One region of the Neobacillus sp. K501 genome, then DNA from elsewhere that is predicted to be linked to it. Evidence: a T-box and tRNA genes for the amino acid it is inferred to sense, from the RefSeq annotation. Region 1 holds a T-box; the other holds one or more tRNA genes.
What was found. The T-box of region 1 lies ahead of argS (arginine--tRNA ligase). A T-box ahead of a tRNA ligase gene usually reads a tRNA of that ligase, here a tRNA-Arg.

Region 1 (7,757 bases):
CGCAACCTTAAACCCATCGAGAATGTATTCACCTAAAACCTCAAAGAAAGTTTGCTTTTCAGCTTCTTGAATATCAATGATATCTTCTTCTTCGGATACCTCATATGGGTTAATCACATTGGCAATCATAAATCCGCCAAATAAGTTCAATACAAGTGCGGTAATAACATATTTCGGATCAATCATCGTCATATAGGCTCCGAGGATGGAGGCAGAAACCGTTGACATGGCTGAAGTACATAAAGTATAAAGTCGATGTTTAGGAATAAACGGAAGTTGTTTTTTTACAGAGATAAACACTTCAGATTGACCAAAAACAGCAGATGCAACGGCATTATAGGATTCTAACTTTCCTAAGCCATTTACCTTACTTAAGACAATCCCAAGAAAGCGAATAATAATCGGTAAGACTTTGATATATTGAGCAATCCCAATCAGGACAGAAATAAAGACAATTGGAAGAAGTACATTGATAAAAAATGGTCCTGTTCCTTCGTTTGCCATTCCGCCGAAGACAAAGTTTATTCCTTCTGCTGCATAGCTTAGTAAATGATCAAACAACCCAGAAATCGCTTTAATAATAACGAATCCAATTTCCGTATTAAGCAGTACGAACGCAAAAACAAGCTGTAACAACAGCATGGTGATAAGCGGTTTCATTTTTATCCCTTTTTTATTGTTACTAACGATAAAGGCAAGCAAAAAGATGACGACTAATGCTGCCACAAATAAAATATATTTCAAACCTTTCCTCTCCTTTTCTAGTTGTCCATTCACAAAGATGATATTTTTATATTTTCCGACAAATATCGACAGCGTTTTCAAACACAAAGTTGATTATAAAATTCCTCCATTTGTGTGTCAATGAATCCAGGATAAGTAGCATTATTCAGGCTTTTCGCTATTTTTCCATATTATTTTCACCAACGCCATTTTCATTAGTCAAAAAAAAGAGATTAGCATCGCTAATCTCTAAGTAAAAAACTTCATTATATATTTGATTATTTTGCTTGAACCGCTTGAATAACACTCTTCATGGCTTTAATTTGTCCCATATGGAGAGCCTCATGCATAAACGCAAAGTTAGTGAGTTCACCAAAGCTTTCCTGACCAAGGAACGGTGTTTTCAGCTTTGCGCTAAAACTATCAGCTGGTATTTCTTTAATTCTATTCAATTGTTCCTTTAACTGAGTGGTTAATTCGGATACAGATGGAACTTCCCCTTGCCAATCAGCTGGTTTTGTTCCTGATCCAAACAACGCTAAATAGTTTTCTGGTAAATTTGTTGATTTTTTTGGGAATCCGAACATGAATTGCTCTGCTGTTGTCAACACATGGCCAATATGCCAATGAATATTGTTGTTAAAGCCCTCTGGCTGTATTTCGCTGATTCCCTCCTCTAATCCAGCAATATTTTTCAGAAAGAAATCCCTTGTCAGCTCAATCTTTTTAAACAATAATTCGCTCAATTCGTAAACCTCCCCATTTTTTTCTACTCGTACCAGATTATTGTATATCAAAATCAGCCATTTTTGAATAATCAGATTACATTTCCTCAGGTGCTTCAATCCCCAATAATCGTAAGCCTTCTTTTAAAACAACCGTTACGGAATAAACAAGAGCTAAACGTGCCTGCTTCCCGGCACTATCTTCAAGAATTTTCACTTCTCCGTAATACTTATTGAATGCTTGGGCGAGGTCAACAATATACTTTGCGATTTGCGAAGGATCATATTGCTCTAAGGCTTTCTTCGTTGCCTTCGTAAATTCCATTAACAAGCTGACAACCTTCCACTCTTTTTCCCATGAGATAGGATAGTCTTTTACTGCTGTCTCTAAGTTCCATTCCGCCTTTCGTAAAATCGAGCAGGCACGAGCATAGCTATATTGAACATATGGACCGGTTTCTCCCTCGAAGCGCAGCATTTCCTCTAGTGAAAACTCGATATCATTCATCCGATAATTTTTTAAATCATGGAACATGACTGCTCCGACTCCAACCTGCTTCGCGACTTCATCTTTGTTCGAAAGGTTTGGATTTTTCTCTTCAATATTATGTCTAGCCATGGCAATCGATTCGCTTAATACTTCCTCAAGTAAAACCACTTTGCCTTTTCTGGTCGACATTTTCTTTCCATCTTTCAGCATCATCCCAAAGGGAACGTGAACCATTTTCTCCGCCCAAGCATAGCCCATTTTTGCCAATACCGCGATTAACTGTTTAAAATGAAGACTTTGTTCATGCCCGACCACATATAAAGATAAATCAAAGTCATAATTTTCTTTACGGTATAGTGCTGCTGCTAGGTCACGAGTAGCATACAAGGTAGCACCGTCTGATTTCTTAATTAGACATGGCGGCAGTTCCTTCTCTGTTAATTCCACCACCTGGGCCTGGTCGGATTCCACAAGCAATTGCTTCTCTTCAAGCAGGTCGATGACCCGGTCCATTTTGTCGTTGTAAAAGGCCTCACCATTATAGGAATCAAATTCCACACCCATTAATTCATAGATGCTCGAGAATTCTTTTAACGATTCATCACGGAACCATTGCCATAATGATAAGGCTTCCTCATCGCCATCCTCTAGTCGTTTAAACCAGCTCCGGCCCTCATCTTCTAGCTGTGGATCATGTTCTGCTTCCTCATGAAACTTAATATACAGGGTCAGCAATTCTTTTATCGGATTTTGTTTTACCTTCTCAGCATCGCCCCATAGTTTATAGGCTGTGATCAACTTTCCAAATTGGGTGCCCCAGTCGCCAAGATGGTTGATCTTAATTGGGGTATAACCACATTTTTCTACGATTCGTGCAAGCGCGTTACCGATAACTGTTGAGCGCAAGTGTCCCATTGAAAATGGCTTCGCGATATTCGGGGACGACATGTCAATGGTGACATTACGGTTCTGGCCAATATTCAATGCCCCATACTGATCTTTTTTCGTGACAATTTCATTGATCACTTGTTCTGCAACCAGTTTTTTATTTAAGAAGAAATTAAGATACGCTCCGATTACTTCAATCTTCTCAAAGGTTGGAGATTGTATTTTTTCGCTTAGTTCTTGTGCAATTATGTTAGGTGATTTTCTTTTTACCTTGGCTAAACTGAAACACGGAAAAGCTAAATCCCCATGAGCTTGGTTTTTAGGTTTTTCAATGAATAGCTCTAGTTCCTCAACCTTCATTTCCTGATCAAGGATTTCAAATAAAATTTCGGCAAGCTCTTTTTTAAAGTTCATTTTTTAGACCTCCCTTTTTTTAAAAAACAAAAAACTCCCGTCTCTATAGGAAGAGACGAGAGTTAACTCGCGGTACCACTCTACTTGTTCATCAGAACCAGCTCAAATTTGTTAACGGAGAATTCTCCGGCACACCCTACTTAATTTCAGGCGGGCATCTCAAAAGTGCGCTTCATTTTCTGCTTCGTATCAGGCTCCCACTATCCCTGACTCGCTTGGACTTCCCAGAAAACTACTCTCTTTTTCATTGATTTTATCTCATTAATTAACAGTAATTATACTGGATAAAAAAGGATTAATCTAGTCATTGCTGATTATTTTTTCAATTGAGGAAATCCTAACCGTAAAGGAGGGATTTCATGGCGAGAAGGAATAAAATCCTCGTTCCCGAAGCAAGACGAGGATTAGATGAACTAAAGGCAAAGGTTGCCCATACCCAGAGCCCGGAGAATGCCAAATTTGAAGCAGCTGCAGAAGTCGGCGTTCCATTGAAAAAAGGCTACAACGGACAGCTCACCTCAGAGCAAGCAGGCAAAGTCGGCGGACGCCTAGGTGGCAGTATGGTCCGCGAGCTTGTTAAAATGGCTCAGGAAAATATGATGAAAAATCGTTAAATCAGGGGGACCTTTTCTGTGGGTCCCCTCCTTATTTAACCTTTTATCACGTGATAACTGACAAACAAAATCGCAATTGGTGCTACATAACGAATCAGGAAAAACCAAATCCGGAATAAAGCTAAAGGAAAGCCTCCACCTAAAGATAACTCTTCATATAAAGCTGATTTCTTCAATTTCATTGGAACAAAAATCGCAATGAGCAACGCGCCAATCGGCATCAATACATTACTTACCAAATAATCAGCAGCATCAAAGATCGACTTCCCAAATATCAAAACATCACTTAACACTCCATAAGAAAGGGCAGAAGGAATACCGAAAATAAAGATTGCGATTCCGATAATCCAGGACCATTTTGCTCGCTTCTTATCGTCACCCTTCGAAATCACAGATACAATAATTTCTAGCATCGAAAAAGCTGACGTCAAGGCAGCAAACAAAAATAGAATTAAGAAGGCGGCAAAAAAGAACATCCCAAACGCCATTTGATTAAATACATTCGGCAGAACATTGAAAAGTAAAACAGGACCTGCATCTGGTTTTAAACCGAAGGAGAATACCGCTGGGAAAATCGCCAGCCCTGCCAATACAATAATGATGATATTTAATCCTACGATCGAAAAGGCAGAGCGAAATAAACTTTCTTCCTTTGATAGATATGAGCTGTACGTAACCATAACGGAAACACCGACACTTAACGTGAAGAACGATTGTCCTAATGCAAAAAGAATCGTTTCCGGTGTAATTTGTCCGAAATCAGGCTTAAATAAAAAGCTGACACCCTCCATTGCGTTTTCGAGCGTCAAGGACCGAACAATCAGGACGATAAAAAGGATGAATAATATCGGCATCATAATTTGACTTGTTTTTTCAATCCCTTGCTGAACACCTTTCGCAACGACAATAATGGTTAAGAGTAGGAAGATAAACTGCGCTGATACACTAATAGATGGATTCGAGATGGTTGCACCGAATAACTCCGCATATTGCGCCTGATCGAGCCCACCCAATTGTCCGGAAACAGCCTTCCATAAGTAACTGATAATCCAACCGCCAACCACACTATAAAAAGATAGCAAAATAAAGCAGGTGACAATTCCTAAATAACCAATCCAGTGCCATTTTCCATTCGGAGCAATATCCTTATAGGCCTCGATGGCATTCTTTTGTGTTTTTCGTCCAATAATAAATTCGGCCATGAGTAATGGTAGGCCCAAAAACAAAGTAAACAGGATAAAGATAAAAAAGAAGGCTCCTCCTCCACTTATTCCAGCGATGTAAGGGAACTTCCATATCGCCCCAAGTCCTATTGCAGACCCTGCTGCTGCCAAAATAAAACCAATCTTTGATGACCACTGTTCTTTACTGTTCAAAATCTTAACTCCTTTCATAATGCGTTTCTTGATGAAATAAAAAAGCCGCCCCTGCATCTAAATGCAGGGACGACTTGATATCGCGGTACCACCCTAATTGAGAACATAGTTACGTATTCTCCACTTGATTGTCGTTATCGAGACAAACCGTCTTTCCCTTCCAAAGGTCGAAAAAGATACTCCAGGAACGAAATTCATCTTTTTATATGTACTAGTTTCCACCACCACTAGCTCTCTTGAAACAGGGATAAAAAGACTACTAAAATCCTATCAACGCATTAACTTAATATTTTTATAATTTTTAGAATAACTTAAAATCACGAGCTTGTATACAAAAATATTTTAGGAAAATAATGTTAACCCCTTATTGCGTTCTTAACTCATCCACATTTACTTCTGCATTCTCTCTTACATAGTAAAACCAGATTATCGCGGCGCAAATAATATAGTAGACAATAAATAAGTAAAGGGCAGGACTAATATCTCCTGTATTTTCAATCGACCATCCAAACATCTTTGGAATAAAGAAGCCGCCGAAGGCTCCTATTGCTGCGGCAAGACCGATGGCTGCGGGCGTTTCTACTGGTCCAAAAATGATGGGGAACATTGTAAAAATTGATCCATTGGCAATCCCTCCTGAGGCGAAAAGTAACAAGAAGGAAAGGAAAAAGCCAAGAAAATTCCGCGAATTATCACTAATAAAAATCAACACCCCGGCAACTCCGAGAACCATGATCCCGATGTCAATCAACGAGACTTTTGCCCCGCCGAATTTATCTGCAAGATAGCCCCCAATCGGACGTCCAAGGGCTCCTAGTAACGGGCCTATAAATACTATCTGTAATGCGTTAATCTCAGGAAACTCTCCCTTCAATAATAGAGGGAATGCTGCTGAGTAGCCGATAAAGGAACCAAATGACATGATATAGAGAATTGTGATTAAATACATATGCTTTCTTTTAAAAACCTTCAGTTGCTGGGACAATTTTGGTTTCTCTAAAGGAAGATTGTTCATACCAAACAATGCAAAAAGCGCGAACAGAATGATCGGGATTACCCATATCAAAGCACCATTTTGCACCCAAAGCTGAGTTGTTCCATTGGCGCCATTTGAAATGGTTTGCGCTTCACCACCTAAGGCTCCAAACAACGGAAAAGTGATTACCAGTGGAATTAGAAACTGGGCAACGCTGACACCAAGATTCCCCAAACCGCCATTAATCCCTAGCGCAGATCCCTGCTTGGCTTTTGGAAAAAAGGGACCAATCGCGGCCATCGAAGAAGCAAAATTTCCACCACCAAGACCACAAAGTGCTGCAAGTATCGCCATTGTCGTATATGGTGTATCAGGATTTTGCAGGGCAATCCCCACACCAATAACAGGAATAAGCAGAATAATGGTTGACAGAAACGTCCAGGTTTTCCCTCCCGTATACGTAACTCCTATGGAATAGAAGACACGTATCACAGCACCTGTTAAGGCAGGAATTGCCGTGAGCGTGAACACTTGGTCTGTTGTATAATTAAAGCCCGCATCAATTAATCGGAGTGAAAGAATCGACCATATTTGCCACACACTAAATGCGATTAATAAATTGGGAATCGAAAGCCACAAATTTCGTTTGGCTACCTTTTTCCCTCCAGACTCCCAAAATTCTTGATCATTCGGATTCCAATAATTTTCGTTTTTCATCATCATTTCCTTTCTTCAAACAAAAAGATACTTATATTTTTCCTTTTGAGAAGGAGGAAATATTCATTGCCTTCGATTAAGACCCAGTAGACCGATAATGCCTGACTCCGATTTGCCAAACGAGAAAACACGGGAGGATGTAGAGAATTCTAGCTATAGGAATCAGCATATAAAGGGTTTCGTTCTAGTTTGTTTTTCTCATAACACACATAAGTGGTAAACAATTTGCTGTGACGAAAGGAAACACATTCAGAAAGAAACGTGCCATCCATTTTTGATAAATTTTATGTGGATATTGGGCCATTTCCTGAGTCACAGAGGGAATTATTAACATCCTAAGAAGGTTATTGTTAATTGTTTTCTGAATTGTCACAATTGACTAGGCTGAATTATTTTATAATAAGGGAGGAATCCGAGAAGGGGAGTGGACTATGCCATTCAAAACAAGAGTGGAATCTAATGAATTAATGATGCTTCGGTCCTTAAACACGAGAATGGAATTGGCAGCCGAAGATCAAAAGTATTACTTAAATTTGAAGAAAGGTTATGAAGGGGAGGTTATGTTTGACCACAAAACAGCCCATCTTGACGGGAAGTTCTACATATTAAATGACCTTCTGCTAAAAAATGACCATACTACATTTCAAATTGATTCCCTGTTCATTACGCAACGCTTATTGATCCCCTTCGAAGTAAAAAACTTTGATGGAGATTATTATTACGAAAATGGTGATTTCCATTTATACTCTACCCGGAAAAAAATAAAAAATCCCCTTCACCAGTTAGACCGCGGTGAAACCCAACTCCGTGATTTACTTCAAAAACAAGGCTTCC
Region 2 (7,757 bases), on a different contig from region 1:
ATAAAGCATCGATTGTAGAAGATGCTGTGCTGCCATTGTAGTCGCTAGACACTAATGGAAGTTCAGTATATTCTAAAATTCCTTTTAATGGACCTTCAGCCGCTGCTTTTAATGCTGCATTGATTTCTTCAGCAGTTACATTCTTTTCTAATTCAGCAACTAAGTCAACTACAGAAACGTTTGGAGTTGGAACACGCATTGCCATACCGTTTAACTTACCTTTAAGTTCAGGAAGAACTAGAGAAACTGCTTTCGCTGCACCAGTAGAAGTAGGGATCATGTTTTCTGCTGCTGCACGTGCACGACGGTAGTCCTTATGTGGTAAGTCAAGGATTTGTTGGTCGTTTGTATATGAGTGAACAGTTGTCATCATACCGCGTCTAATTCCGAAGTTGTCGTTAAGAACTTTTGCAAACGGTGCAAGACAGTTTGTTGTACAAGATGCGTTAGATAATACATGGTGGTTAGCTGCATCGTACTTATCTTCGTTAACACCCATAACAATTGTGATATCTTCGTTTGATGCTGGAGCAGAAATGATAACCTTTTTAGCTCCTGCTTCAAGGTGTTTCGCTGCATCTTCACGCTTTGTGAAACGGCCAGTTGATTCAACAACTACCTCAACACCAAGGTCGCCCCATCCAAGTTGAGCTGGATCGCGCTCAGCAAGAACTTTTACTTTAAAATCGCCAACAACTAAATATTCACCATCAACCTTAACGTCCTCTTGAAGAGTTCCGTGAACAGTATCATATTTAAGTAGATGTGCAAGCATATTTGCATCTGTTAAATCGTTAATTGCAACAATTTCCACATTTGAACTATTTAATGCCGCGCGGAATACGTTACGGCCAATACGACCAAATCCGTTAATACCAACTTTTACTGTCATAATAAATTTCCTCCTTGTTTTCAAAAAAAGGTTATTTTTATTTAAAAAGGTTTTACCCTTTTAGTAACTTTCTTGCTGCGCCTTCATCGGTGATCAAAATGGTTGATGCGGGTGCTTGTTTCATATAAGCTCGAATTGCTTTTGCTTTAGAATGACCACCTGCTACAGCGATCACATTCGGAATCTGCTCAAGGTCCTCCAATTGAAGTCCAATGGTTAGTACCTTGTGGACAATATCGCCTTCTTCATTAAAATAGTAACCAAAAGCCTCACCTACTGCATGATCTTCCTCTAACTTTTGCAGGATCTCTGGCCGTGATTTCCTTCTTTCAGCCATTGTAATAGCATCCCCAATTCCATGAAGAACCATGCTTGCCGATTTGATCAAGCTTAATACCTCATGAATGTCAGGCTCTTTAATTAGAGACTGATAAATCTCTGTACTAACCTGATCAGGAACATAAAAAACTCGATGTTTAGAATGGGTGTTTTTCGACATAATCGAGCTAATAGTATTTGCTTGATTATGTACATCTTCGCCAATTCCACCACGTGCTGGTACAAAGAGTAATTCTTTTTTACCAAGTTCAGGTGTGAGCTCTTCAGCGACAGCTGCCATCGTGGAACCGCCAGTTACAGCAATAATATTTTTCCCTGTCAGATATTTTTTCATGCAAAGCGCACTTGCCTTACCAAGTTCGTTTTTTACCATCGGGGATTCATCACTATCACCGGAAACAATCACAACCTTACGAATACCCAGGCGGTGTTTCAATTCCAGCTCCATCACGTCAATGCCCTTTAACTCCCGGATTAAACCTTCCAAATCCTCAAGCAAATACTTCCCTTCGGATGTTAAACTCATTCCAATATTATTGATGTAAATGAGGTTTTGATCCTTTAAAAAGTCAACCTCGCTTCTGAGAACCCGTTCAGTCAATCCAAGGCTAGCAGCAAGACTCCTTCTGCCAACAGGCTGCATAAATCCGATATGCCTTAGGATAGAATATCGTTTATGTAACACTTGAAGGAGATCAGGTAATAATCTTTTTTGGATATCAATAAATGATTGCATGATTCCATGCTCCTTTTATAATATGCAGTTGGTCACAAAATGTCCACCCTAGACAAATTATGTCCCACCTTCGCTAAAAAAAATCACCCCTGCTACAATTTTTATTTTAACAGGAGTAAAAACCTATTTCAACTTATATGTTTTCGATTTTTTCTTGTAAACGGTTACTTATGTCCAATTTGTTAATAATTCCAAAAGCAACCTCTTCCCCATCGATATGAACCACTGGGATCATGATTCCATAAAGCTCCGTTAATTCATCACTTTGTTCAATATCGATTTCTTCCAGTGTAAAATCCCACTGTTGTTTTAACTCTAAGATTGAGTTCTTTGCCTTATCGCATAATGAGCAGCGATTTCTTGTATATAACGTGATTATTGGCTGAGACATCGTTTATTCCTTTCAATCAAACCGTTTTCTTTTTGAAGAAGATGGGATACCAAGCTGATCACGATATTTAGCAACCGTCCGCCTCGAAATCACCATTCCTTCACTTGTCTTTAATCGTTCGACAATTTCCTGATCTGATAATGGGCTTTGTTTATTTTCATTTTTAATTAAGCTCGCAATCGTATTCTTCACCTGACTTGAAGAAGTATTTTCATTTGCTGTCGTTTGAATCGTACTTGTAAAAAAGGATTTTAATGCGAATGTGCCAATTGGCGTTTGGACATATTTATCTTTCACGGCACGGCTAACGGTTGATTCATGTATTTCCAACTCGACGGCAATTTCCTTCATTGTCATTGGCGCTAAATATTTCGGCCCTTTATAAAAAAACTCAGGCTGCTTATCAACTATTTTCGAAACAACCCTAATAAGAGTTTCTTTTCTTTGTTCAATACTTTTCATAATCCACTGATAATCTTGTACTTTCTCCTGCAAAAAACGGCCAGTTTGCTGGTCTTTGCTAGTGGTAAATTGACGATAATACTGATCATTAAAGTGAAGCTTCGGTAAAAAATCATCACAAATTCGAACGATTAGTCCTTCCTCAGACCGTTCAACAATCGCATCTGGAGTAATGTACGACGTATCTTCATGCGTAAATAACGCACCTGGACGAGGATTTAATCGCTGCATTCGATCAAAAACTTCTTGAATTTCCTTTAACGACACCTGAAGCTCCTTGGCAATCGACTTCCATTTCTTTTCGGCAAAGGGAATAAAGTAATCCGTAAGAATCGTTATCGCTAAACCATTCGCCAGATTTTCGCGTTCCACTTGGATTAATAAGCATTCCTGTAGATTTCGAGCCCCTATCCCTGCTGGTTCTAACGTTTGAATAACAATAATACAATCCTCCACTAAATCCACCGATACACCTAATCTAGCAGATATTTCATCCGAATGACAAACTAAGTAACCGTTTTCATCCAGATTATCAATTAAATGCCTGATAACCCTTAGTTGCTCATCTGAAAAACTATTGATTTTTAGCTGACTGATTAAATGCTCCTCAAACGTGGCTGACTTTGCCGCTATCTGCTCAATCCACTCATTTTCCGTTTTTGTCTGTTTTCTCCCCCGACGATTACGATCAATTAACGGGTTAATGGGTTTAATATTTTTATTTTCGACCTGCAATAGGGGATTTTCAAGCGCTTTATTTTCCAGAAAAGAAGTCAACTCTTGAGTAGAATACTGTAAAAGTGCAATCGCCTGCGTCAGCTCCTGAGTCATGACTAACTTTAACGTTTGCTGCTGCCATAAACCTGCTTTTAATTCCATTCTCCAATCCCCCCTTGCTCTATTTTACATGATAGAAGTGAATTGGTGTATGGTAAAAAATAAAAACCCCCTGTTACTTTGAACAGAGGGTTTTAGATGACGCGCTCGGAGGGAATCGAACCCCCATTTTAAGAACCGGAATCTTACGTGCTATCCGTTGCACCACGAGCGCATATATCGTATGCGACTTTAATATTATATGATAGTTTAAGAATCTTTGCAAGAGCGTTTACGTTTTAAAATCATTCCATTTGGTTATGATGATGAAGGGAAAGTTGTCGAACAAATTTAAAACGAAATGTTTGACCTTAATTGACCATCAGTGTATCATTAACTATACATATTAAATCTTTCATACCTTAAGGAGGAAGAAAAATGAATTTGATCCCTACAGTCATCGAACAAACAAACCGGGGCGAGCGTGCCTATGACATTTATTCACGTTTGTTAAAAGACCGCATCATCATGCTAGGCAGTGCGATTGACGATAATGTAGCTAACTCGATTGTAGCCCAATTACTTTTCCTTGAAGCGGAAAATCCAGAAAAGGATATTACCCTTTATATCAACAGCCCTGGCGGAAGCATTACAGCTGGAATGGCCATTTATGATACTATGCAATATATTAAACCTCAAGTATCTACTGTTTGTATCGGTATGGCTGCTTCTATGGGAGCATTCTTACTAGCAGCTGGTGAAAAAGGAAAGCGCTTTGCCCTTCCAAACGCCGAAGTTATGATTCATCAGCCACTTGGCGGTGCACAAGGACAGGCAACTGAAATTGAAATTGCAGCTAAACGCATTTTATTCCTTCGTGAAAAATTAAACGGTATCTTAGCTGAACGTACTGGTCAACCACTAGAAGTAATCTCAAAAGATACAGACCGCGATAATTTTATGACTGCGGAACGGGCTAAAGAATATGGTCTCATCGACACCATCATCTCACGTAACAATCTTGAAGAAAAGAAAAAATAATTAGAAGTTTAGAGCAGCCGGTTAAAATCCGGCTGTTTTTTATTTAAATTCAGCAGCCGTTCAAAATCTTTAACACCAGACCTTCTGCTGTGACCGGATTACCTCTCATTTTCATATTTCGGGCACTCCAGCCCTTCTGCTGTGACCGGACTACCTCTCTTTTTCACATTTCGGTAACTCCAGCCCTTCTGCTGTGACCGGACTACCTCTCTTTTTCATATTTCAGTCACTCCAGCCCGTCCTGCTGTGACTATTGAAAATAAAAAGGTTTGGCGATTTAAGCCAAACCCTCATATTAATTGTCCTTTTGAACAAAATCAGACAATGCTGCGATGGCATTTTCCTCATCATCACCGACTGCGATAATATTAACAGCGACTCCTGAGCCGATTGCCAAACTCATTAACCCCATAATACTTTTTGCGTTGACTTTTTTCCCGTCCTTCTCAAGAAAAATATCAGCTGAAAATCGATTTGCTTCCTGTACAAATAATGCAGCAGGGCGTGCTTGAAGACCTGTTTTCAACTTTACTTCTACCTGTTTCTCCACCATCACATAATCCTCCTATAAGTATCTTTTCTATTTTCTTGTAACTATTTCACCCATACGTAATTTCTCTGCGATTTCATCAATTTTTCTTAATCGATGATTAATCCCTGACTTACTAATCGTCCCACCGGATACCATCTCTCCTAGTTCCTTCAGTGTTACATCGGTATAATTCAATCGAAGTTCGGCAATTTCTCTTAATTTATCAGGTAAAATCTGCAGACCAACAGTGTCATTAATATAACGAATGTTTTCAACCTGCCTGATTGAGGCACCAATTGTTTTATTTAAGTTCGCTGTTTCACAATTAACGAGTCGATTAACAGAATTTCGCATATCTCGTACAATTCGAACATCCTCGAACCGCAACAGGGCATTGACAGCTCCTATAATATTAAGAAATTCGGTAATCTTCTCCGCTTCTTTTAAGTAAGTAATATAGCCCTTTTTCCGCTCAAGCGTTTTACTATTCAGGCCAAATGTATTCATTAATTCGCATAAAGAATCATTATGTTCTTTATAAAGCGAAGCAATTTCCAAATGATAAGAGGATGTTTCTGGATTATTCACAGAACCTCCTGCTAAAAAGGCACCACGCAAATAAGAACGCTTACAACATTTCTTCTTTATCAAATCACTTGAAATATCATGGATGAAGGTAAATCCTTCACCAAGGATTTTCATATCCTCGAGAATTTCCTTTGCTTGCTGTGACAAACGTACTATATAAACATTGTTCTTTTTTAATCTCATTTTCTTTCGAACAAGCAGTTCAACGGATACGTCATAGCATTTTTTAATTAACGTATAAATTCGACGGGCAATGGCTGCATTTTCCGTTTGAATATCTACAATTAACTTACGGTTGGAAAAGGAAAGAGAACCATTCATCCTAATAAGGGCGGAGAGCTCTGAGTGAATACAGCATGATTTCACGTCTAAATTCGTCAATTCTTTTTTCGTTTCCGAAGCGAAAGACATCCCTTCACCCCCTTATATAATATAACTCCTATTATTACGCTTCATATCGCTTTTTGGTTTCATCAATTAGCAAATTGTATAATATTTTTGCCACCTTTTTTGGATCATGTCTTAGTGCGCCGTTTTCCTGAATTGCAATATCGGCATGAACCACTTCAAGACCGAGTTCAAAAATGCGCGGCAAATCATATTTAACCGGATCCGCTAATTCTTCATTGTAACGGAGTTGAATATCCTCTGGAATTTCTTTGTCATTAACAAGAATCGTATCTATAAAAGCACCACTCATGTGATCATACAGCGCTTGGACATGATCGCTCGCTGTATACCCATGGGTTTCACCTGCTTGGGTCATTAAATTACAAATGTAAACCTTTTTCGCTTGCGAACGGCTGACTTCTTCTCCCAGCCTTGGTACTAATAGATTAGGGAGCACACTCGTATATAAACTACCAGGCCCAATGATAATTAAATCCGCTTGCCTGATCGCTTGAATCGATTCTGGAAGCGGGCGGATGAGTCCTGGAGTTAAAAAGACCTTTTTAATTTTTTTGCCAGAATACGGGATTTTTGACTCACCGGATACGACCGTTCCATCCTCCATCTCGGCATGCAGAACAACACTTTGATTGGCAGCAGGCAATACTTTGCCATTCACATTCAATACCTTACTCATTTCTTGAATGGCATGAACAAAGTTCCCAGTAATCGATGTCATTGCTGCTAATATTAAATTTCCTAGCGAATGTCCTGACAGTTCATTAGAAGTTGTAAAACGGTGTTGAAACATTTCCTCAACGAGTGGTTCAACATCCGATAAGGCCGCTAACACATTACGGATATCGCCTGGCGGTGGGATATCGAGGTCATCTCGCAGTCTTCCTGAGCTGCCCCCATCATCTGCAACCGTTACAATAGCGGTGATATCGACAGGGTACTGCTTCAATCCCCGGAGTAACACAGGCAATCCTGTTCCGCCGCCAATGATGACGATTCTTGGCTGTCCTAAATCTTTCATGTGGTTTTGTCCTTTCTCCTCTCAATGTCACGATGAGAAACACAAGTCTTGTAATCATTTTCAAAAAACCTGCCGAGGTACTCTGCTAATGCAACGGAACGATGCTGGCCACCGGTACATCCAATCGCGATTACAAGCTGTGCCTTTCCCTCCCGTTTATAGTGAGGGAGCATAAAGCTAAGTAAATCGGTCACCTTTTCTAAAAACTTATGCGTTTCATTCCATTTTAAAACATAGCTTGAGACATCTTCATCTAAGCCAGTCTTTGGTCTCATATGTTCAATATAATGAGGGTTAGGCAAGAACCGCACATCAAAAACAAGATCAGCATCGATTGGAATACCATGCTTAAATCCAAATGACATGACATTGACAGTAAAAATAGATTTTTTATTTGATGTAAACTCTGTTAAAATCTTTTCACGCAATTCACGAGGCTTCATTTGTGAAGTATTATAAATAAGTTGAGCTCTTCCTTTTAAATCGTCAAGAAGTTCCCTCTCCAGTTTAATCCCTTCTAACGGCAAACCT

Region 2: it encodes a tRNA-Arg, which carries the amino acid that the T-box ahead of argS (arginine--tRNA ligase) is inferred to sense. The anticodon was not compared.

The regions. Positions count from the first base shown of each region.
Region 1 covers NZ_JBSLYA010000020.1:22,071-29,827, forward strand. Annotated here, with positions in the region: gene ACWM35_RS24655 (NupC/NupG family nucleoside CNT transporter) at 1-744, opposite strand, end outside; gene ACWM35_RS24660 (DinB family protein) at 1,002-1,469, opposite strand; gene argS (arginine--tRNA ligase) at 1,546-3,240, opposite strand; T-box leader at 3,289-3,497, opposite strand; gene ACWM35_RS24670 (small, acid-soluble spore protein, alpha/beta type) at 3,600-3,854, shown strand; gene ACWM35_RS24675 (sodium-dependent transporter) at 3,890-5,230, opposite strand; T-box leader at 5,293-5,513, opposite strand; gene ACWM35_RS24680 (MFS transporter) at 5,595-6,929, opposite strand; gene ACWM35_RS24685 (nuclease-related domain-containing protein) at 7,355-7,757, shown strand, end outside.
Region 2 covers NZ_JBSLYA010000009.1:98,518-106,274, reverse strand. Annotated here, with positions in the region: gene gap (type I glyceraldehyde-3-phosphate dehydrogenase) at 1-892, opposite strand, end outside; gene ACWM35_RS19150 (sugar-binding transcriptional regulator) at 945-1,967, opposite strand; gene ACWM35_RS19145 (glutaredoxin family protein) at 2,101-2,358, opposite strand; gene rpoN (RNA polymerase factor sigma-54) at 2,371-3,699, opposite strand; tRNA gene ACWM35_RS19135 (tRNA-Arg) at 3,800-3,871, opposite strand; gene clpP (ATP-dependent Clp endopeptidase proteolytic subunit ClpP) at 4,075-4,677, shown strand; gene ACWM35_RS19125 (HPr family phosphocarrier protein) at 4,973-5,230, opposite strand; gene whiA (DNA-binding protein WhiA) at 5,258-6,208, opposite strand; gene ACWM35_RS19115 (gluconeogenesis factor YvcK family protein) at 6,243-7,226, opposite strand; gene rapZ (RNase adapter RapZ) at 7,223-7,757, opposite strand, start outside.